DNA from 3 places in the Litoribrevibacter albus genome. Region 3 is predicted to be linked to each of the others. Evidence: predicted binding sites of a transcription regulator. Region 3 holds the regulator's gene; each other region holds the start of a gene.
The links. Region 3 encodes PhoB, which activates phosphate uptake and scavenging genes when phosphate is short. Its sites were predicted from a motif close to TGTCATANNNNTGTCANA; they were not measured.
Positions count from the first base shown of each region.

Region 1 (7,918 bases), on a different contig from region 3:
TCCACACGATCTGCTCCGGCCATGACTGCAAGTTCGGCTGCAGCGACAGCACAACCCCGATCGTTATGGGTATGCACACTGATGTTTATCGAGTCTCGACGATCTACATGGTTACAGAACCATTCAATCTGGTCTGCAAACACATTGGGCGTCGCCATTTCTACCGTGGATGGCAAGTTGATAATGGCTTTGTTCTCGGGCGTTGGTTGCCAAACGTCAATTACTGCATTCGCAACTTCAACGGCATAGTCGATCTCAGTGCCGGTAAAACTTTCCGGTGAGTATTCGAATGTCCATTCTGTTTCAGGATAACGACTGGCGTATTCTTGTACCCATTTGGCACCTTGGACGGCGATGGCTTTAATACCGTCTTTATCTTGTTTGAAGACCTTTTCTCGTTGAACAGTGGATGTGGAGTTGTAGACATGTACAACGGCACGTTTCACACCTTGCAAGGCCTCAAAGGTTTTTTCGATTAAGTGTTCGCGAGCCTGCACCAACACCTGAACGGTAACGTCTTCCGGGATTTGGTTTTCTTCAATCAACCAGCGGACAAAGTCATAGTCCGGCTGTGACGCGGCGGGGAAACCAATTTCGATTTCCTTAAAGCCGACTTCAACCAACAATTGATACAAGGCTTGTTTCTGACTCACTGTCATAGGCTCGAGCAGGGCCTGGTTACCATCGCGAAGATCAACAGAACACCAGTGTGGTGCTTGTGAAATTACCTGATCCGGCCAAGTACGATTCTTCAGTTGAATCGGTGCAAACGGACGGTACTTTTGATGGCTAAAGCCTGATGTATGCGTGGTACCTGATGTATGTGCGCCTGACATTGTCTATTCCAGTGTTTTATCAATTAGGTGGTTATCGAGTCTTTCTTTATATGATTTTTTGGGTTCTTGCCAGGTTAGGTAGAGCTTACAGTCTCTTTGGTTTGAGCTGTTTCTGGCCTTCTTTCTTTTTGAGAAAGGACCCTGAGCGCGTTTCCATTCGCTCGGTCAATCTTTTGAATTGACGTTTCAGTACCCTCGGTCCTGGCGACCTGTCTGCTGGATCACAGCGTTGACGAAGAGAAGTATACGGCTGAGCTAGGGGTGTTTGGTTGCAAATGTGCTATTAATTCAATAACAAATAGCAATTAATCACTAAAATTGTTATATAATATAGCTAATAATTGTTTTGTGGTTCTTTTCTCTGAGATTTATGGGATGTTTTTGTTGTGATTACGCTAGATCGTACTGATAAGCGCATATTGGAAGAGCTTCAGAAAGATGGCTCGTTAAGTAATTTAGAGCTGGCAGAAAAGGTGGGCTTATCGCCGTCACCTTGTTCTCGGCGAGTGAAGCACCTAGAAGACACGGGCGTGATTGTTGGTAAAGCAGTTTTACTGAATGCGGAGACGCTAGGGCTAAATCTGACCGCGATTATTCAGGTCAGTATGGACAGACATACGCCAGATCGATTTGAGAACTTCGATCGAACGTTAGAAATGTGTTCGGAGGTCGTTTCGTGTTCTCTGATTACCGGCCAGGCAGCAGATTACTTGGTAGAAGTGGTAGTAACGGATATGGCTCAATATCAGGAGTTTCTGCTGAATAAACTAACGACGATTCCTGGCGTTACCGGAGTGCATTCCAGCTTTGTATTAAGAAAGGTCATTAATCGAACCTCTATACCGCTCGATCACCTGAAGTAGTGGTTATTTTTTGGTTGCCCAAATCAAAAACTCGCGGTTTCCGTCGCCACCTTTGATGGGGCTTTCTATATAACTGTTTATGGTTAACCCAAGCGAATCACAGTATTGGTAAATGTTTTCTTCTACGTCTTTGTATAAAGCCGGGTCACGGACGATACCGCCTTTACCAATGCCTTCTTTTCCAACTTCAAATTGAGGTTTCACCAGAGAAACCATGTGGCCACCAGATTTCATTACCGGGGCTAGGGCAGGGAGGATCTTGGTTTGGGAAATGAAAGAAACGTCCATCACGACGATATCAAATCCTTCTCTGTTGGTGGTATGAGGCAGGACTAAGTCAGGATCTAATTCACGAGCATTAATGCCCTCATATAAGGTGACTCGGTCATCGTTGCGGAGTTGTTCTACCAGCTGATCGTGGCCGACTTCGACACCAACCACATGTTTGGCACCTGCTTGTAATAAGCAATCGGTGAATCCGCCGGTGGAGCAACCAACATCCAAACCAATCATGCCGGTGACATCGATGTGATTGTCTTTGAGTGCGCCTTCCAGTTTTAATCCACCACGCGAAACGTACTTGTCTTCCTCATGCGCTTCGATTTCCAAAGGCTCTGAGCCTTCCAGTTTAAAGCTGGGTTTGGTGATGACCTTCCATTGACTACCGATTTGTACTCTTACTCGGCCTGAACCGATGAGTTTCTGGGCGTGAGTACGAGAATTAGCAAGGGATTGATCAACAAGGACAACATCAAGACGTTTCATAAAAGTAGCTTTAAGTTTGCGTGCTGTAGAAATTAATAAGTGATAACCACTAAATAGCCACTAATCCATAGCTGCTAATAAACAGCAGCTAGGAAAATGGTCTGGCCATTCTAACAGAATTCCTAAAAACCTTGCCCTAGAAACTTGAAATGAGGCGGCTGTCATCTTTCTGTCTTTTCTCTGACTTATTTCTGACATCAAACAAGGGTAGAAATTAACCGCTTTTAGATTAGAACGAACCGGTTAAAAAGTATTGAATTCAGGAGATATGAATGAAGTTCACCTCAAAAGGTTTTGGCAAAGTTAGTCCTATGGTATTGGCGGTTGCTTTGGGTTCCGCCGTAATGGTTGGTTGCAGTGACAACGATGATGATTCTTCATCGTCACCAAGCGTTCAAACAGGTGCTTTTGTGGATTCGCCAGTTGAAGGAATCAATTATCGTACCGCAACACAATCCGGGGCGACTAATGCTGATGGTGAATTTAGTTACCTTCCTGGTGAGACGGTTACTTTCTCTATCGGTGATATTGAGCTTCCTACGGTAACCGCAAGTGCATTAATTACACCTCTTGATTTGACTGGTTCGGACAATCCATACGAAGAAGCTGCAAATAATATTGCCCGACTGCTTCAGACCTTGGATGCCGATGGCAACGCATCAAACGGAATTACCATCAGTCAATCAAGCCATACCGCTGCAGTAAATGCTCAAATCACAGACTGGTCAGACACCGATGCGTTTGAAACGACAGTAGGCACTGTCTTTGCCGATGAAACCTTGGTGAGTGCGAATCAAGCGGCTCAGCATTTGGAAGATTCATTGCACACTCAAAAAGGTCATGCCTCTTTGAGTTTGATAGGCCGTTTTGCAGAAACGCAAGAACTGGATGAAGGCATGGCTGAAATTGTTGCCTTCCATAAAAACAGTGACAGTATTTTAGTCATTAATGCCAACGACAAAACGGTTGATATTCTCAATGCAGAAGAATTGAGCAGCACAGAACTCGCAGCTCCTCTAACAGCGTCAAACCTGACTCGTCGTTCTAAATTAGAGGTCGGAACCGATGTGGATGCCGATGAAAATCTGAATGGTTTTGTGTCTGGCGGTATTAACAGCGTTGCCGTGGTTAATAACCTGATGGCTGTAGCCGTTGAGCACGATAACAAACAGGCAAACGGTGTGATTGCTTTTTACAGCCTGAATGAAGAAGGTGTTGCAACCTACCTAAAATCTGTTGCGGCGGGGGCATTGCCAGATAATGTTCAAATATCTTCGGATGGTGCTTATGCGATTTCAGCCAACGAAGGTGAGCCATCGGGTGATTATCAAACTGACCCTGAAGGCACGATAACGGTTGTTTCTATTACCAACGGCGTGCCAGCGGATAACGGTACACAGTTGGATTTCAAAGCCTTTAATGAAGGTGGTGCTCGTGCTGATGAAATTGAAGGTGTTCGGATTTCCGGTTTGAATGCATCGGTTGCTCAAGACATTGAGCCTGAGTACGTGGCTATTTCTGATGACAACACCAAAGCGTTTGTTTCTCTTCAGGAAAATAACGCCATTGCCGTGATTGATTTGGAAAGCAAAACCATTGAACGTCTGTTCGGGCTTGGTTACAAAGATCACAGCGTAGCCGGGAATGGCTTGGATGCTTCCAACAAAGATGACTGTTCAGCGGCAGATGTTGAAGCCCAAGAGTGTGACGAAGTAAATGACGGGATCAATATTAAAACCTATGCAAACCTTCGCGGCTTGTACATGCCGGATAGCGTTGCATCGGTTGAAATTAATGGCGTGAACTATGTTGTCACTGCAAACGAAGGTGACTCGCGTGAGTACTTCTTCGACGTAGAGAATGAAGCTGAATGTACTGAAGCCAATGGCCTTGATTACGATGAAGATGACGGCTGCTTGTCCTGGGTTGATGAAATTCGAGTGAAGGACTTGGATGATTTGAATTTATCTTTGAATGAAGAGGTATTTACGGATGAAAGCATTGCTGACAGTAAGAACTTGGGCCGTTTGAAGGTTATTTCAACGGAAGGTGATACTGACGGAAATGGTTCACTTGAAACGCTTTATTCCTTCGGCACGCGTTCTTTCTCTATCTTCAATGGTGATACCGGGGCATTGGTTTTCGACTCGGGTGATGACTTTGAACAGATCACTGCGCAAGCGTTAGGTACGGATGGTTTTAATTCTACCAACGACGAAAATGCTTTTGATGATCGCTCCGATGACAAAGGTCCTGAACCAGAAGCATTGGCCGTGGGTAAAGTGGGTGAGAAAACCTATGCGTTCATTGGTCTTGAGCGTACTGGCGGTATCATGATGTATGAGATTACTGATCCTGCTAATCCGGAGTTCGTTCAGTACACTGTAAATCGTGATTACTCGGTAGATGTTGACGCATCATTGGAAAACGCAGGCGATCTGGCTCCCGAAGGCTTCAAGTTTGTTTCTGCAGAAGACAGCCCTACAAACAACGCCTTGTTGATCGTGGGTAATGAAGTTTCTGGATCAACCTCTGTGTATGAAGTGAAATAACGTTTTTTCACTTTAATTCAAAAGCCCTGGCTCGAAAGAGTCGGGGCTTTTTTGTTCCTGGTAGTACGTTCGTGTAAGCCAATTATTTATTGAGACTAGTATCGACTCTTGGAGAGATGTTAGGGTTTATTTTATTGAATCACCTCTGCATAGATTCTATGCCCAATTATTGTGGCATGAAGCGTTATTTAAGGATAAATATGTTTCGAGTTCAGTGTTTACTACTTACGTTCTTCCTCAGTCTAAATTTAAATGCGTCTGATCTGTCAGCTTTCAAATCAGAGATGATGAAGCAGGTTGATATCTATAACGCCTATTCAACCCAACCAGAAATCGAGAAGTTATTTGTGGAAGGGAAGGCAAGTGTAGCGAATCAAAAGCTCAAAACACTTGTGCCAGACCACGAGAAAACAAAATACGATTATTTTGTCCTGGGTAACATGCTCTTTCAAAATGACTTTGAAGCTAGCTACAACTATATGCTTAAAGCAGAGCAGAGAGATCCAGATAATCCTCTAATTAGCTTTGAGAGAGCAATTCATGAGCATCGTCTTGGAAACTACGCTAAGGCACTCGATTACTACCTGAGATACCAAAAAAGTGGAGCTTCTAAAGTAAACGTTATCCCTGATGCATACTTAACACATGTTTATTTAATGCTGGGGCAAGCTGACAAGGCTTTGGAATCATGGAAGGGAGTAAATTTTCGTCGAACTCACACTGCAGTAGAGAAGGCGATGTATACAATTTTTTCCAAAGTGAACCAAGAGTCAGATAGGCAGGAGTTGATCTCAAAGATTAGACTAGGTGAACCATTGAGACTGTGTGACCTGCATTCGTTGGATTCTAACTGGGAAATAGATTGGTGGAATCATACACCAAAGAAAAGCTACTTGGAGTACGACCAGAAGTTAGCAGAAAGTATTCTTGATCCTGCGTCAGCTTTATTCAAATACGTACAACTATGTCAATCCGGTTCAAAAATATCTGATCAACAGTACGTGGATGAACTCAATAAATTAGGATTTTTTTCAGAATTGCCTGAATCTTCAGAATTGATATATGAATCTTTAAGACGTGCAATTTCCACCAAGCATACGACGCCAGATGCGTTTCTTAAAACGTTTGAAGATAAGCTAATCGCGTTTTCTGAAAAGTACCCGTTGGATCGAAAGTATTTTGATGTATTAGCTTTCTTGTACTCGTCTTCAGGTAACAAAGAAAAGTTGAAGGCTATTGATCGACACGGTTGGAAAGTATTAAAACTTGAAAAATATGCTCAAAGTTATCTTGCTAGTCTAGATCCGGGTTCAGACGAATATATGACTGCTCTAGATGAATCGTTAAGAGATTTCCCTTTTAGTATAGGATTGAATATTTATCGGTTATCAATTGAGAAGCAAAGAACCAGGGATGCCTTTATTCAGTTTGCAGCTGCACAGTTTGCAAATGTTAAGAACAATTGGGCCGGCCCTTATCGTTTAAACGACTACATGACAAATTTGAAATATGAGCTTGAGAAGTTGGATAAGTAGCTTTCATAATTTTTATACTAGCTCAGTAGCGAAGAGTTCTTTGAGTTCAGAATCTATAGCTCAACAAATCGTTAACTAAGGAAGCATGTATCAATGGAAATCAAGGGCGTTGTACAGGGGAGTTGCCATTGTGGCAGTGTTGTTTTTGACGTTGATTTGCCAAAGGGCTTTGAGGAATTAACTCGTTGTAATTGTTCTATGTGCGCACGTCGTGGTGCGGTCGTGACATCTGTTCCTCTTTCATCTTTTACCTTAGTGAAAGGGCAAGATCATTTAACTTTGTATCAATTCAATACCAAAACAGCTGAGCACTATTTCTGCGATACCTGTGGTATTTACACACACCACAAAAGGCGTTCAAACCCTAATCAGTATGCCGTGAATGTGGCGTGTTTGGACGGGGTTAATCCGTTTGAGTTGGGGCCTATTCCTACAACGGATGGCCAAAACCATTCTTGTGATCGTAAATAGTTTTTTATCTGGTTTATAGTTTCAATGGCCCGTGTATACGGGCTTTTTGTTTGAGACTCAGAGGTAAGCAGGTATCGTTTTTTGTACCGCTTCTGATAGGGAATTTACCTGTCTCGAATAGTTTGTCCTTTGTTGTACTTAGCAAGTTTTGGCCGTATGAACTAATATCAAATTTAAATATAACTGGTGATTCAATGGTATTTTGATGTCTCGACACGTCCTTTCTGTTATTACCTTGTTCTTCCTCGTCTTTTTTTCTTTCGCAAGTTCTGCGTCTCCTTCTACTGGTATCAAACGATCAACATTAAAAGTCGGGATCAGTGAAACAGATTACTACCCGTTTTATTTCGAAGAGGGCGGTAAAATAACCGGGGCTGCGGCCGAGATAGTTTCAGCCTTGGCTGAACAGTTAAGGTATGAGTTAACGTTCAAACGCTTTCCCTGGAAACGGGTACAGCATAACTTGGCCTCAGGAAAAATTGATATGGTCATGCTGTATTTTAAAACGCCAGAACGTGCCAAGGATGTGTTTTATGTTGAGGTGCCTCACATCCATGAATCCAGTTCATTAATTACCTTGAAGAGCCGAGACATTGCATTTAATGGCGATATTAATCAGCTGTCTTCCTATAAATTTGGCAATGTGAATGGCTATTGGCACGGTGAGGCCTATTCCAATCACCCAACGCTCGTGAAGCGGGCGTTTAGCTCGACAACCGAACTGCTGACTGTGTTAAAACGAGGTGGTATTGATATCGCCGTGGGCAATAAACCTGTACTGACACAGCTTGCTAACACTATGGGGCTCAGTGATCAATTCAAGTTTCTGGAGCCGAAAATAGATTATGCGCCTGATTACATTGCGTTTTCAAAAGCCTCTCCGAATGCTCCTAAGC
Region 1 is NZ_BSNM01000003.1:505,125-513,042, forward strand. Features, by position in the region: gene leuA (2-isopropylmalate synthase) at 1-836, opposite strand, end outside; gene QQL66_RS04020 (Lrp/AsnC family transcriptional regulator) at 1,226-1,699, shown strand; gene QQL66_RS04025 (TlyA family RNA methyltransferase) at 1,703-2,464, opposite strand; gene QQL66_RS04030 (choice-of-anchor I family protein) at 2,737-5,016, shown strand; gene QQL66_RS04035 (tetratricopeptide repeat protein) at 5,217-6,551, shown strand; gene QQL66_RS04040 (GFA family protein) at 6,645-7,022, shown strand; gene QQL66_RS04045 (substrate-binding periplasmic protein) at 7,228-7,918, shown strand, end outside.
Region 1: QQL66_RS04030 (choice-of-anchor I family protein) is a predicted target of PhoB. The motif match lies at 2,624-2,641, and genes of this name have one in related genera.

Region 2 (7,918 bases), 350 kb from region 3:
CTTGGGTCGGAAGGTACAGAAGCTCTGTTTCGTGACATGCACGAGGGTTCACTAAACAAGACGCACGCTTCATCTGGAAGGTGTGATCCAAACAGGCTTGGTTACAGGCGATACATGTGTTGATCTCGTCGCCTTTGCCCGCTTCCGCTTTGGCAACGAAGAATGGATCGGCCAATAACGGACGCGCCATCGACACCATGTCGGCTTCACCAGATGCGATGATGTTTTCAGCAATCTCAGGGGTGTTAATACGGTTACTTGCACACACCGGGATGTTCACCGCTTTACGCAATTTAGCGGTAGCGAAGCTGAACGCCGCACGAGGAACCGAAGTTACGATGGTTGGAACACGCGCTTCGTGCCAGCCGATACCCGTGTTGATGATGTTCACACCGGCTTTTTCAATTTCTTTTGCCAGAACTTCAATTTCTTCCCAGCTTTGGCCGCCATCAACCAAATCCATCAACGACATACGGTAAACGATGATGAATTTCTCACCCACCGCTTTACGTACGGCTTTTACGGTTTCAATGGCAAAGCGCATACGCTTCTCTGCGCTGCCGCCCCATTCGTCCGTACGGTTGTTAACACGCTCAGCAAGGAACTGGTTAATCAAGTAACCTTCCGACGCCATGATCTCAATACCGTCGTAGTTTGCGTACTGTGCCATCTTGGCTGCATTCGCATAGTCATCGATGGTTTTAAGAATTTGCTTGTGGCTCAACTTGCTTGGTTTGAATGGCGTGATTGGCGACTTTTTAGACGACGCAGACACGTTATACGGGGTGTAACCATAACGACCCGCATGCAGTAATTGAAGGGCAATTTTACCACCTTCTTTGTGAACAGCGGATGTTACACGACGGTGTAATAATGCCGTCAGTTTGTTATCCATACGAGAGCCAAATGGCAAAAGCTCACCACGACGGTTTGGTGCATAACCACCAGTAATAGATAACGCTACGCCACCGCGTGCACGTTCAGCGAAGTAGGCGGCCAATTTTTCAATGTGGTAGAAACGATCTTCCAAACCAGTGTGCATTGAGCCCATGATGACGCGGTTCTTTAGCGTCGTGAAACCCAGGTCGAGTGGCTCAAGTAGATGTGGATATGGTTTTGTCATGTCATCAAGCTCGCTGTTGTATGGTTCTGTTTGAAGCGGTGCGACCCCTTCAAACCAATTGATCCAAAATAAATGTCTTAAATGTGTTCTAAATTCGATGGTCGATTTTATATCAGCGTAACTATACAGCGCCGCTGTTAGAAAGCGACATCATATGTTATTGACATTTTGTGTGCAGTTGGATCTAGGAAATACGTGTTGAGATTGGCCAAGTCTAAGACGTAAAAAAGCGCTCGATTGAGCGCCTTGGAAGAGATCCCTAATGATGAAAGACCAGCCATTCAAAGAATGGTAAGAAATGTGCAGTTATCTTAGGAAGCCTAAGAATGGCTGGCCTCCAACATTACTGAGCAATCACTTCTTTGGTCATACGACCAATGTCTGTGTGGTGCACCATTTTTCCGAATTGCTTGGAAACGCTTTCCGGGCCAAATGCAATGACTGGAACAGGTGTGCTGGTGTGCGTACCTGTGCCCCAAACCACGTTTTGATCTTCGGCAACAGCACGACCTAGCAAGTCATGACGGATTTCTTCGCCGTAAACGTAGAAGGCTTTGAAGTCCATGACTTTAGGGAAACGCTCCGCGCTTAGGTATTTGTGGTCGTCCACTTTATAGAAGTTAGGTTCTGAGGCAAGAATCTCTTCCGCTTGTTCAAGCGTGATGTCGAACTCGCTGTTGTCATTTACGATTTTCATCAGGTCTGCCGGAGTTTTCTCGGTTTTGGAGAACGCAGAGAAAATGTCCGGATAGCTCAACTTCTGCTCGTACAACTTGTCCAGAATATCGAAACTACCGAAGTTAAAGTTCGGCTTGTAAGTGCGTTCAGCAAAGCCAGAACCGTCCAGCTGTTCTGGTGCCGGAATGTCTGCACGCGAGTAAGAGAAACCAAAACCGCCGGTTTCGTGGTCAGCCGTTACAACCACCAAGGTGTCGTTACGGTCTTTTACCCACTCGTAAACGTAGTCGATGGTTTCGTCGAATTTCAACATTTCATGCAGCATGGTAGCGACGTCATTGTCGTGACCAGCCCAGTCGATACGGCCACCTTCGATCATCAGGAAGAAACCGTCAGGATCTTGAGAAAGAATGTCCAATGCTTTCGCGGTCATTTCTTTCAGGGTTGGCTGAGTACGATCGGCATTGTCTTTGGTCAACGTGTGCTGGATGCCGTCGGCCATACCAGAATAAGAGAACAGACCCAGCAGCTTGTCGCCTTTTGCTGATTCAAACTCTTTACGAGTCAAAGCAACGGTGTAGCCGGCTTGTTCTGCTTCAACCAGAAGGTTTTTCTCGTCTTTACGCTTAGATTTGATCTTTACGCTGCCATCGGTGCGCTCTTTAAGTTGGTTGTACAGCTCACCCTTGTCGTTGGTGCTCTTTGGAATCCAGTGACGTAGGCCACCTGACAGCATCACATCAACATTATTCGCTAACATTTCTTCAGCAATGCTGTTTTCCAATGAACGGTGGGCTTTGTGTGCAGCGAATGCCGCAGGTGTTGCGTGCGTTAGACGGGTGTCAGAAATTAAGCCCGTTGCTTTACCGGATTTTTTCGCCAGTTCCAGCACAGTTTCTGCAGGGTTACCTTTAGCGTCCAGACCAACGGCTTCAGACGGAGAAGGCACACCAGTCGCTAACTGAGAGGCCGAGCTGGCAGAGTCTACAACGATGTTATATGCCGGACTGTGTTGGGATAAACCAACAACACCCGCATCCATCATTTTGCTGATGCCTGTTGGTTGGCCTTCATAAATTGAGTGGGGTGCATGGGTGGCGTATTCCTGCAACAGACCGACCTGTTGAGGACCCATGCCGTCACCGATCATCATGATGACGTTCTTAATTTTTGCCGGTTCTGCCGACTCTGCATTATCCGTAGTTTGGCAACCGCTCAGTGCAGTTAACGTCAGTGCTGTGGTTGCTACAGCTGCACCTGAGATCAGTGATGCAATGGCTTTTTTATTGAATAGTATTTTCATCGTTCTTCCGATATGTAAAACGTGTGAGTTTTGAATCCTTTCGCTATTCCGCGTTAGATATATTGCAAATCAGTGACCAAAAAACACTATTTCGGTGACACTTTGATGACAGGAATCGTTTTTTATTGAATAAACGTTTAGTAAATGACTTCTCTAAAGGCGGATCGGATACGGGAAGAAGGTAGGGATGCCTACTGTATTTAGTTGTTCATTGTTTTTCAAAGGATTTTTATCTTTGATATGCTCTGGGATAAGTCACTTTTCTACCCATGTTCCAGGGTATATGCACAGAATCGGGCTAGCTCTGAGTGCGTGAAGTACGCTTCTTTGCTGTGGATGATCGGCGTTTTTTGGTGAATTTTCTTTGAGGAGACTCGATGGGCTGAAGCCTGCCTAGACTGGTGGTTTTTGCCTGATGAATTAACTCATGCAAATTGACTTCCAGTGGCTGCATAAAGGCTTGGTAATTGAGTGTGCGTTCGCTGATACGACTCAGTTGTGCTTCCCAATCGGCTGTCATGTCCGGCGTGGTAGCTTGTTCAGGCAGTGCTGCAATCAAGGATTTACCCGTTTGTGTGGCGCGAATTTGTTTGCCTTGGCGACTAAGAAATTTTCGCTTAAAGAGCAGTTCGATGATGGACGCTCGTGTCGCTTCGGTGCCCAAACCATCTGTTTCGCGCAGCACTTTTCTGATCTCTGGATCTTTCACATACCGGCTGATGCCTGTCATGGCACTGAGTAAGGTTGCATCGGTAAAAGGCTGGGGCGGTTGGGTGTGTTTCTCCTGAAGCTCCGCTTGGTGAGATTGCAGTGCTTGTCCTTTTACCAGCTCCGGGAGAGGGGCTTTTTTGTCAGACGGCTGATCGCTCGATGACCCTTGGAAAAGTGCCTTCCAACCGAGATCTATATCTTCTTTGCTTTGTGCGGTGAATTTTCCTTGTTGAATATCTATCTCAGCTTTACGTTCCTGATATCGATAAACGGGATAAAACAGCGCCAGATATTGGCGAGCAATCAAACGATAGACCTGCTGCTCAGCGGTGGATAATTTGTTAATCGGCAGTCGTTTTTCGGTGGGAATGATCGCATGGTGCGCTTCGACCTTTTTATCGTTCCAGGCTTTGGTTTTGATGCGACTGTCGGCATTCGAAATGGCGTCTTGCTGATCTTCGATATTGTTCTGTAAGGCACCTAAAATGTTTGGAGCCTGAGCGTGATGATCCTCTGGCAAATAACGGTTGTCGGAACGAGGGTAGGTGATCAGCTTGTGTGTTTCATAGAGTGACTGACAGGCATCCAATGTCTGTTGAGCCGATAAACTGTATCGTTTTGAGGCGTCAATTTGCAGCGCAGAGAGGTTATACGGCAATGGCTGCGCTTGTTGTTTGTCTTGGCTTTGGTAATTCGTCACTGTCGCCGGTTGATGGCTGATGCGTTGAATAACGTTTTCTGCTAGGGCTTTGGACAGTACCCGGCCGTCCTCATCCATATAGGGCTGGCAGGCCTCGCTGGGCTGCCATTTTGCAGTAAATGCCTGGTTTTGCGCTGTGGATAAGTGTGCGATCACTTCATAAAACGGTTTGGAAACAAAGTTTTCTATCTCCTGATCCCGTCGTACCACAAGCCCAAGAATGGGGGTTTGGACCCGCCCGACAGACAGTACTGAATTGTAGCCGGACTTTCGACCTTGCAAGGTATAAGCGCGGGTCATGTTGATACCGTAGAGCCAGTCTGCACGGGATCGTGCCAGTGCCGATACCGATAGCGGAACAAAGGACTTATTGGGTTTAAGCTGAGTTAACGCGCTTTTTACGGCCGACAAGTTGAGGTCATTGATCAGTAAACGCTGCGTGTTGGCCAGTTTGGTTTTAGGCACTTTCAGATAGCTCAGCACTTCATCAACCAGTAGTTGACCTTCTCGATCCGGGTCGCCTGCGTGGACAATTTGTGATGCATCCTTGACCAGCTTTCTTAGCACCGATAATTGTTTTCGTGTTTTAGGTTTGGGTTGCAACTGCCATTGTTCTGGCAAGATAGGTAGGTGCTCCATCCGCCATTGTTTGAACTTTGCATCGTAGGCGTCCGGCTCCGCTTGTTCCAATAAGTGGCCAATACACCACGACACCACATCACCATTGGCGGCGGTGATAAAGCCGTCTTGTTTTTTGAGTGGTTTCGGGAGTGCGTCGGCAATAGCGCGACCTAAACTAGGCTTTTCGGCTATGTAAAGGATCATAAGAAGACTTAACCTGTATAAATAAACAGTACAACTATATCGGCCAGCTCATACAGAGTCAAAATACTTAACTATACTCACATGGAATAGAGCGATTATCGCACAAGTTATTTTGATATAACGAGGTAGTACAATGAAACGAATGGTTGTGGCTGGTTTGTCTATGTTGTTGTCTGCTGGAGCTGTTATGGCGGAGCAGACCGTCACGTTCACCTACGAGAATGTTGACTCTTACCCGTGGAACATGAAAGACGGTTCCGGGGTTGATTTGATCTTACTTAAAATGACCGACGACGCACTGCCGGACGTCTCGTTTAAATACATACAGGCACCTTGGCAACGTTGTCTTCATAATATCGAAAACGGCATCACAGAAGGCTGTTTTACTGCGAGCTTTAAAGAAAAGCGTCTCCAGCACGGGTATTATCCTGGGACGCATACGGGGGGCGCAGTTGATCCGAATTTACGACTGCATTCTTCCAGCTACTCGCTCTACGTGAAGAAAGATTCAAACATTGATGTGACTGGTAAAATGACCATTTCCGGGTTGACCGGTAAGGTGGCTGCGCCTGCAGGCTATTCCATCGGGGATGACCTCGCCAAAGCCGGTTATCAGGTGGATGCCAAGTCCTCAAAAACATTAAATAACTTTCAGAAGCTGGTATCGGGTCGGGTTGATGCCGTAGCGGCATTGACACTTAATGGAGACAACATCCTGGCGAATGATGCAACGCTGAACAGTCAGCTGAAAGCGATCAAAACGCCGCTGGTGGATAAACCCTATTATCTGATGCTCTCCAAGCAATTCGTTAGCGCCAATAAAGAATTGGCGGAGAAAATCTGGATGAAAGCGGCTGAAATTCGAGACTCCAAGGCGTTTCAGGACAAAGCCGGTGAGTTCTTAGCAAAGTAGTTATTCTTTAATCCTAGTACGTTCGCTGGTCGATCAACCCAGCGAACGGATTCTTTCTTTACTCTGTCTGTTTTTCTGGTTTTATATTCCTTGTCCTTTGAAAGGTGATTTGTAATAGCGTTAACTGCATCTTCGGGCGCCAAGTCGTTTCGTTGTAGACTGATGGCTCCAATCTTCGAGAACCACGGAACAAGGTGATTGAATGCTCAAGCGTGAACGTTACGAATGTGCCAGCTGTGCTTATCTCTTTCCTACCAAAGACGCTATTGATGGCTATCCTCACGGTTACCCAACTGGTTTTCTCTGCCCTCGATGTAAGGTCAACTTAGTTGAAACCTCAGCATCCGATGAGCCTGATCAGCTTGATTTTGGATGGAGCTTCATGATTTTCAGCGGGCTTTTGATTGCTTTTGCAGATCATATTAATTGGGTCACTCACTTTGAAGGGCCGTTGCTGAACCAGGCAATGAGTGTGTTAAGTGTTTGGCTGCCGGTGTATCTGGTGTTTGTCGTGATAAATCGTAACGCACTGTTTTCGGCGAGGGTGATATACACAAGGAAAGTACCGAAGGGTTAGGGACTTTCCTGGAATGAAAGGCTGCCTACACAAGCCCTTGAACATCGGGGAGGCGATGAAGAAGAAACATCACCGGCCGACCTCTAAAAGCCGGTAAATCAAAGTGACTCATACCCAGTACGGTGTCTTGGTCAATCTGTCTGAATTCATCCGTACAGTGTTGCCAGATATGCGGAGCCGTTGAGTCGTAGGTCGCAATGGCGCCCTGTTTTCCATCCAGCTTGTGAGGTTGAGTCTGGATTCGCATTTCAGGACCTTTATAAATTTGGCCTTTTTTGCTCAAAATATTTAAGGCGTAATCACCAAAAAATTGCTTTCCTTTCCATCCTGGTAATCCGGATACACTCAGAAATAACCGCTTAAACGGCGTAAGAATTTTAGGTCCGGGAAGTTCGGCAAGATAGACTCCGTTTAACTCGGTTACTGGTTCAAGTCGTGGAAATATATTGATTAATGATCTCTCTGATCGGACGTTATAGTGAGGCATGTGGTTTTCTCTTAGGGCTTGAATCTTGGGTTTTTCCAGCTTGGTTATATTTCTGGCTAACAGCGTGAATCTTTTTCCACCCTTCATCCTCGTTTTTCTGGTTGATTCGCCGCAAAACGCTCTGCCATTGCGGTGATCGTCAAACTTGGATTTACGCCAATATTGGCCGGGATACTGGAACCATCAACAACAAATAATCCTGGATAACCATGTACTTGATGATCTGTCGAGATCACACCGTCGTCTTGGTTATGCCCCATCGGGCAACCACTAAGAACATGTGCAGTGGTTGACATAGCACCGACGGATTCCATAAAACCATTCATAGCTTTGCCCCCGGATTGCTGTGCGAAGATCTTCGTTAAGGTATTTGCAATTGGTAAATAGCTTGGGGTTTCATGGCCTGGATTCGGTTTTGACACCAGACGTTTTGTTCGGGACCACCAAGGGCGTTGGTAGGTCAGTTGTAAATGGTTATCAAGATCCTGCATGACGGTGAATAAGCTGACACGTTTTTCCCAGTGTTTTGCAAATAAGTTCTGAAGCATTAATGCAGGCGAAAGCACGGTGGCAAATAAGGTTTTCAAGGCTCGGATGACAG
Region 2 is NZ_BSNM01000016.1:276,432-284,349, reverse strand. Features, by position in the region: gene QQL66_RS16040 (NADPH-dependent 2,4-dienoyl-CoA reductase) at 1-1,123, opposite strand, end outside; gene QQL66_RS16035 (alkaline phosphatase) at 1,467-3,104, opposite strand; gene QQL66_RS16030 (DNA topoisomerase III) at 3,403-5,340, opposite strand; gene QQL66_RS16025 (substrate-binding periplasmic protein) at 5,474-6,253, shown strand; gene QQL66_RS16020 (hypothetical protein) at 6,456-6,830, shown strand; gene QQL66_RS16015 (hypothetical protein) at 6,856-7,404, opposite strand; gene QQL66_RS16010 (GMC family oxidoreductase) at 7,401-7,918, opposite strand, start outside.
Region 2: QQL66_RS16035 (alkaline phosphatase) is a predicted target of PhoB. The motif match lies at 3,198-3,215, and genes of this name have one in related genera.

Region 3 (7,918 bases):
TTAAGCAGTTGAAAGATTTCCGCGATTCTAAGCGTGCCAATGATCCAAATGGCATGATGCGTGAGAACGTTTACACCATGCGTGACGACGAAATCGAAGCTGTTTCACAGTACATTCAGGGTCTTCACTAAGTTTAGTACCTGAATTCGCTTGATTTGAGTCAATAAAAGCTCAGATTCCTGAACCCCTTTTTTAAGGCAGTAAGGAACCAAATTTCAAGCAACGGATCTGAGAAAGGGGAGTCTTTGACTCCCCTTTTCTTTTGTCTGGATAACCGCTACATTGATCCTTCCGAACTGCTGGCCTATAGGTTTGTTTCCAGGGCAGGATTATATCAACGAATAGGAGTACCGAATGAAAGCCTTGATCACCTCTCTGATTACCGCGACGATGTTGTTGATGTCGCAACTTGTGACTGCTGAAAACTACATTGCTGGAAAAGATTATCAGGAAGTACCTTACGCTGTACCCACTCGCGATGAGAATAAAATCGAGGTGATTGAACTATTCTGGTATGGCTGTGGCCATTGCTTCAAGTTTGAGCCAATGGTGAACGCCTGGGCCAAAACTGTGGCGGATGATGTGGACTTCTATCAGCAGCCAGGTGATTTCGGTGGTTGGGCGCCTGAATCTCAGCTTCATTACACGATGGAAGCGCTGGGTGTTCTCGACAAAGGCCGTGAGTTGGTATTTAACGAATACCATGTTGTTCGTAACAAATTAAGAAGTGATGAGAAGCGTATTGCCTTCTTCAAAATGCTGGGAGTCTCTGCGGAAGACTATACTAAAGCATGGGAATCGTTCTCTGTGAAAAGTAAGGTCAATATGGCTCAGGCTCGTACCCGTAGCTATCGTGCAACCGGTGTACCGGCAATGGTGGTGAATGGTAAATATCGCATTGATACGCGTTCAGCCGGTAGTTTTGAGCGTATGTTGAAAGTGGTTGAGTTCTTGATCGAAAAAGAGCGTGCTGCTAAATAATTTGTGATCAGATCATGGCCTCCTGTATTGGTTATGCAGGAGGTTATAAGGAAAGGGACAGTCATGCTTGAGAAGGTCAGAAAACGGGTTGGGCAGCTCAAAGAAGCCGTTGATGAAATCCGTTCTTTGTCGGTCTATAAAGACGTAGCTGGCGCTCAGGTGGACTATCCTGTTCAAAAATACTTACCTGTCATCGAGGACGATGGTCTCGAACATTTACGATTGATTTCATTCAATATTCAGGTGGGTAATTCTGTTGGTCGCTATCTTCATTATCTGACCCGAAGCTGGCAGCACCTTCTCCCCTATTCCAATCGAATTGATAACATGGATCGCATCGCCGATGTGTTGTCTCATTTCGACATCGTGGCCCTGCAGGAAGCCGATGGCGGCAGCTTGCGAAGCGGCTTTGTCAATCAAGTGAAGTATCTCGCGGATCGCGGTCAGTTCAGCTTCTGGCATCAACAGCTCAATCGTAATTTCGGTATGTTAGCGCAACACGGAAATGGCGTGCTGAGCCGGATCGTTCCTCAGTCTGTAGATAACCATGTTTTACCCTCTTTGATTCCGGGACGGGGCGCGATGTTCATTGAATATCAAACCAATACCAAAGAGCCGTTGCTAGTGGTGATGATGCATCTCTCGTTGTCACAACGAGCGCAAATGAATCAGTTAGCGTATGTTCAGGAACGAGTGCAGGAGCATGAACATGTGGTGGTGATGGGGGATCTTAACTGTCACGCCGAGCGTCTGGTGGAAGAGTCACCACTGAAAGACAGTAATCTGGTGCTGGCGACTGACGGTATCAGTACTTTCCCTAGCTGGGCGCCTCAAAAGGGGTTGGACCACATTCTGATCAGTCCTAGTCTCAGAACTCACGCCATCGATGTGTTGGATCATCCTATCTCGGATCACCTGCCGGTGGCGATTGATGTTAGTTTGCCACAGGGAGTCAAACTGCTTGATCGAGGCTCGATGGTTAACTGAGACTCCATTTTTTCTATCAGGAAAAGCTCAGTCGACTCTTTAACTCTGCAAGTATCCGATTAGAGACTCTTGGCTGGTCAGTTTTTGTGGTTGATTAAGTCTTGTTGTTAGTACCTTCTGGTTGTTAGTACCTTCTGGTTGTTAGTACCTTCTGGTTGAGTAAGTAATCAGGCCAGTTGCTGATGCTGACTCAGTAGTGCAATCGGGAATTCACAGCTGAATTTACTGCCATACCCCAGGCGACTTTCAATACCTAAATGACCGTTGTGACGGATGATAATGTGCTTGGTGATTGCCAGCCCCAGTCCGGTACCGCCGGTATCTGATTTACGGCTTTCATCCACGCGATAAAAGCGTTCGGTCAAATGTGGAATGTGTTTCTGATCGATACCCGGACCATTATCAATGACTTCAATATGAATGCTGGTCCGATCAAGATAGCCTTTGATTTCAATGCGACCGCCACTTTGAGTGTATTTGACAGCATTGATGATCAGATTGCTGAAGGCGCTACGTAGTTCATCATAGCTGCCACTCATTTCAATCTCATTCTCACAGTTCAGAATGATCTGATGTTCACCATTGCTGTAAGTTCTCGCCTCTGCTGCAATGTTTTCCAGTAGATAGTTGAGGTTGACCGGTTGCTCTTCGAGGTTAATCTCGGTGGTCTCTAGTCGGGTCAGAATCAACAGGTCCTGTACCAGATCCTGCATACGTGTCGCTTGGGTCTGCATTTGATGAAAAATACGTAACCAGCGGTCGTTGTCGTCCGAGTAGTCGATGAGCGTCTCTAAGTAGCCGATCAGCACGGTTAGTGGCGTTTTCAGCTCATGACTTACATTGGCAATGAAGTCCTTACGCATGCGCTCTAAGTGCTCAATATGGGTAATGTCCCTGGCGGTGATCAAACGATCATCATTACCAAAGGGGGTTACCGAGATTTCCAACACCATGTTCGGATTGATCGGGCTGTTGATCACTAAAGGGGTGGCGTAATCTTCACTTTCAAAGTACTCAACGAAGTCCGGATCACGAATCAGATTGGTAATCTGTTGTCCGCCATCGTCGGGAGAGCGAAAGCCGAGTAATGATTCCGTGGAGCGGTTCCACCATTCCAGGGTGCCATCGTATTCCGCCATGATCACGGCGTCCTGAAGTGCCGCAGTGGACTGCTGAATACGATCGATGATGGTTTGCAGACGTCGCTTGCCGGATTGGTGTTCTTTTTCTTGGCGATAAATGGAGTCAAATAACTTACCCCATAAGCCTTCACTCAGGGGAAGTTTGTCGAGTTCCTGGTGTTGTAACCACGACTCCAAGCGAGACATTTGGCGCACGTTCCAAAGAACATACGCGGTGAGGCCAACAATAAGGCCAATCAGGGCATGGTCAAAGAAAAAACCAATGAACGTTGTAGCAAGAACTAACAACGTGACACGCTGCAATTCAATATACCAATTACTTAACACCAATTGTCCCCAACGACTACATATAGAGATAAGGGCAAACGATGTCAGTGGTTTACCCCGGAGGTAAGTAGCAGCTTAAACTATGCTGCCTTTGTCGAAAAGCGATACCCTGTTCCTCGAACTGTTTGAATCAGTCCATCATGACCTGTGACAGTGAGTGCTTTGCGTAGTCGACGAATGTGGACATCTACCGTACGTTCTTCCACATACACGTTACCTCCCCAGACGTGATCCAGCAGTTGGCTGCGAGAATAGGCACGTTCCTGGTGGGTCATAAAGAATTGCAATAGACGAAATTCGGTTGGCCCCATCTCAATGGAATCACCATGTGCAAGCACTCTGTGTGACACCGGGTCCAGTTCCAGACCATTAACGCTGACTGTTTCGTCCATGCCTTGTGGCGTGGTTCTGCGAAGCACCGCTTTAAGGCGTGCTACCAATTCACGAGGTGAAAAGGGTTTGGTGATGTAGTCATCCGCACCCGCTTCAAGACCTTGGATTTTGTTGTCTTCCTCACTTTTGGCCGTCAACATGATAATCGGCACATCTGTTGTGAGTTCGTCTTTCTTCAGGCGTCGCGCAAATTCAATTCCAGAAACGCCTGGCAACATCCAATCCAAAAGAATCAAATCTGGTTGTTGATCCACAATAAGAGAATGCGCTACCTGGGTATTTTCTGCTTCCAAGCAGTCATAACCAGCCATTTCGAGAGCAACCATGATCATTTCTCTGATCGGTGCCTCGTCATCAACAATTAGAACTTTTTTTCCCGCCATCACTTTTGCCTGTGTAGGGTTATGGTTATTCAAGAACAAATTTATAAGACAAGCGTATTAGAAGACAGTTTTGTTACAGAAGTATGACATTGTTTGGGTGCTTTGCACAAAATAGCGCCTACTAATTCGTACATTTCATGAAAAAGTAGGGCTTAAGATACGTTTGTGAGGACGGATTGCTTATTAGCGCAGGGCGTAATCCATCAAGATGCCGACAAATATACAGGCACCAACCCAGTGATTGTTCAGGAAGGCTTTAAAGCACATATCCCGGTCTCTGTGTTGGGTTAGGGTGTACTGGTAGACAAAGAGTCCTGCGGCCGCGATGAGTCCTAAATAAAAGCAGATACCGGCAGACAGCTGATTGGCTGCCAAGAGCATTGTGCAGAGTGCTTGAACCTGAAGGCTGACAATCGCAATGTTGTCCATTTCTCCGAATAAAATCGCGGTAGATTTAATCCCGATTTTAAGATCGTCATCGCGATCTACCATGGCGTATTGGGTGTCGTAGGCAATCGTCCATAATAGCGTAGCCACATACAGCAGCCAGGTAACTTCCGACACTGTGTTGGTTTCTGCGGTGAATGCCATAGGAACCGCCCAGCCAAAGGCGGCACCGAGAAATGCTTGTGGGAAATAGGTGTAACGTTTCATGAACGGGTACAGAGAGGCTAAAAATAATGCCCCGAACGACATGTAGATTGTTTCTACATTCGTAAATAGCACCAGTACAAAGGATACACCCACTAAAAAGGCGAACAGGTATAAGGCTTCTTTGGCGGAAACTCTGCCGGAAGTCAGGGGTCGATCCTTGGTACGTCGCACATGCAAATCAAAATCACGGTCTGCGTAGTCATTGATGACACAACCGGCAGAGCGCATACAAATAACACCCAGGGTAAAAATCAGCAGGTTTGAAATGTGAGGAATGCCTTCAGCGGCCACCCAGAGTGCCCATAAGGTTGGCCATAGCAATAATAGAATGCCAATGGGCTTATCCAGTCGCATTAAACGCGCGTAGTCTGGTAATTGTTGACGAATATGAGGGGCTATTTTTTCCATCATGTCCTATCTGTACTCCATTTCGTTCAGGGGAATACTAGGTGGATTATTTTGAAAAGACAACGGGCATGAAGGTCTCTGTTACCAGCAATGTTTTTCGGCTAGCGTTGCAGGTAAAAATGGATCGCCGTCCCCAGTATTCCTGATGGTCCTGGCGATAGCGTCCGATTTCAAACTGGCTGCGTCGATAACGGGGATTGCTGAACAACAAGTGGCCCAAAGGTTTATCTCCCAGGTAGCGCAACTGAAGATCAGGACCATTTAATGTACTTAACGGCACAGCACTACGAGCAGACACCCATACAGTGCCGTCTACGACCAGGTCTACTTCCCGAATCCAGGCAAAGTGGGCAGCACAGCCTAATGATTTTCTTTCATGTGGAAACAGCTTGGCAACGCCTTCATAGCGCACGTTGACTGAGAAGGAATGCTGGCTACATCGAATCAGGCGCTTGGTTAATGAGTCTTTGTTGAGCAACCAGTCGCGTTGTGAATTGGACCAACGGGAGGCGAATTTCCTATATGCTGATGTCCAATGATGTATGTAGAGAGGTGTTCCTGGCATATATATCGATTGCCGATCCATGAAGATATAGTACAAAGAAGAACGGATTATACTGACTTTTATAGAAATTATCCTTTGTAGGATTGTAGGACAAAAGTGAGTGAATTAGAATGCGCTTACCAATTCCTGGTGATATAGTGCGGTCACTGCTTAGTCAGTTCCCTACTCTTGATGTTTAAAATCAAGGTAGAATGCGCGGCACTGTATCTCATAGAACAACATAATTACTAGAAGTTTGAGGAAGCTATATGAAAAAGTGGCAATGTGTCGTGTGTGGCTGGGTATATGATGAAGAGCTTGGGTGCCCTGAAGAAGGGCTTGCACCAGGCACTCGCTGGGAAGATGTACCGGACGACTGGGAATGTCCAGATTGCGGAGTTGGTAAAGAAGACTTCGAAATGATTGAAATTGCTTAACCCGCTACCCTTGGTGCAATTTCAGACACAAAGGAATGTTGCCAAAAGCAACCAGTGTCTTACTTAAAGATCCTCCTTGGAATGAAGCCTAATTTGAGGCTTTGTTTTTTTCTAACTAAGGGTGACTCCATGACAGACAAGAAAGAATTGCCGATCGTAATCCTGGGTTCTGGCCTAGCAGGATACGGCGTTGCTAAAGAGTTTCGGAAATTAAATACCGAAACACCGCTGCTGATTATTACCAATGACGATGGGCGTTCCTATTCCAAGCCTATGTTATCGGCGGGCTTTACCAAAGAAAAAACGGCTGCTGCGCTGGCGATGGCGACAGCAGGCGACATGGCTACCCAATTAAAAGCGTCTATTCGTACTCAAGCGGAAGTAACCTCCATTGACCCTGACGCGCACACCATTTCATTGGGTGAAGACACCATTGAATATTGCAAGTTGGTTATTGCTACTGGTGCTAAACCTCATAAAGCGCCTATGGAAGGCGATGGCTGCGACCTGGTCTTCTCCGTTAATGATCTGGTGGACTACGATCGTTTCCGCCAAGCGGCAATAGGTAAGAAGAAGGTTGTTATTGTTGGTGCCGGGTTGATTGGTTGTGAGTTTGCAAATGATCTGCGTAACGGTGGCTATGAAGTCGATGTTATTGCACCAAGCCAAACGGTATTGCCTTCCATGCTTCCAGAGCAACCGGCTCAAGCGTTGAGACAAGGGCTTGAAGAAGCGGGTGTTCGTTTTCATCTTGGAGCACTGGCGAATCGTGTTATTAAGAATGAAGATGGCGTAAAAGTATGCCTTTCAAATGGTGAAGAAATTGAGGCTGATCTGGTGTTGTCTGCCATTGGTCTTACACCGCGCGTTGAATTGGCAGGTAAAGCCGGATTGGCGTACCGCAAAGGTATTCTTGTTGACCGTACCTTACAGACATCTGAACAAGACATTTATGCACTAGGTGATTGTGCCGAAGTTGATGGTTTAGTGTTGCTTTATGTGTTGCCTTTGATGGCATCAGCACGAGCATTGGCTAAGACATTGAATGATGACATTACCGAAGTTCAATATGGTGCCATGCCGGTAGTTGTGAAGACTCCAGCGTGCCCTACTGTGATTGCAACACCGACGAATCAGGACGGTGAATGGGTTGTTGAAGGTGAAGGTCAGGATCTTAGCTGTAAGTTCCTTGATGCGGACGGCAAGCTTAAAGGCTTTGTGCTGACCGGAGCAAAAGTGGTGGATAAGTTGGCTTTGTCCAAGGAATTGCCGCCTATGCTGGGATAATTACCAGAGCGAATTGTCCTGCCGAAAAAGGGAATATCTGTGTAAGATGTTCCCTTTTTTTATTGCAATATTCCCCTCTCAGCCCCATGGCTAGGCCATTTTTCTAATTTTTTCTGGCAATTGAATCTTTTTGTTCTAGGCTCTATACATTCCATTTGGAATGATGTGTAATCAGAAATACTTAATTGATTGATTAAGTGCTACTTTGATAACAATAAAGAAGGGAACATTATGCGTAAGCCAGAACTTGCAGCTGCGATTGCAGAATCTACTGGACTATCTAAAACTAAAGCAAATGAAGTACTTACTGCCTTGACCGATGAGATTACTCGCGCAGTGAGCGATGGTAATGCAGTTCAGTTGATTGGCTTCGGG
Region 3 is NZ_BSNM01000016.1:629,639-637,556, forward strand. Features, by position in the region: gene QQL66_RS17435 (c-type cytochrome) at 1-131, shown strand, start outside; gene QQL66_RS17440 (thiol:disulfide interchange protein DsbA/DsbL) at 355-981, shown strand; gene QQL66_RS17445 (endonuclease/exonuclease/phosphatase family protein) at 1,045-1,968, shown strand; gene phoR (phosphate regulon sensor histidine kinase PhoR) at 2,136-3,437, opposite strand; gene phoB (phosphate regulon transcriptional regulator PhoB) at 3,518-4,213, opposite strand; gene ubiA (4-hydroxybenzoate octaprenyltransferase) at 4,397-5,278, opposite strand; gene QQL66_RS17465 (chorismate--pyruvate lyase family protein) at 5,322-5,840, opposite strand; gene QQL66_RS17470 (rubredoxin) at 6,089-6,256, shown strand; gene QQL66_RS17475 (NAD(P)/FAD-dependent oxidoreductase) at 6,386-7,543, shown strand; gene QQL66_RS17480 (HU family DNA-binding protein) at 7,775-7,918, shown strand, end outside.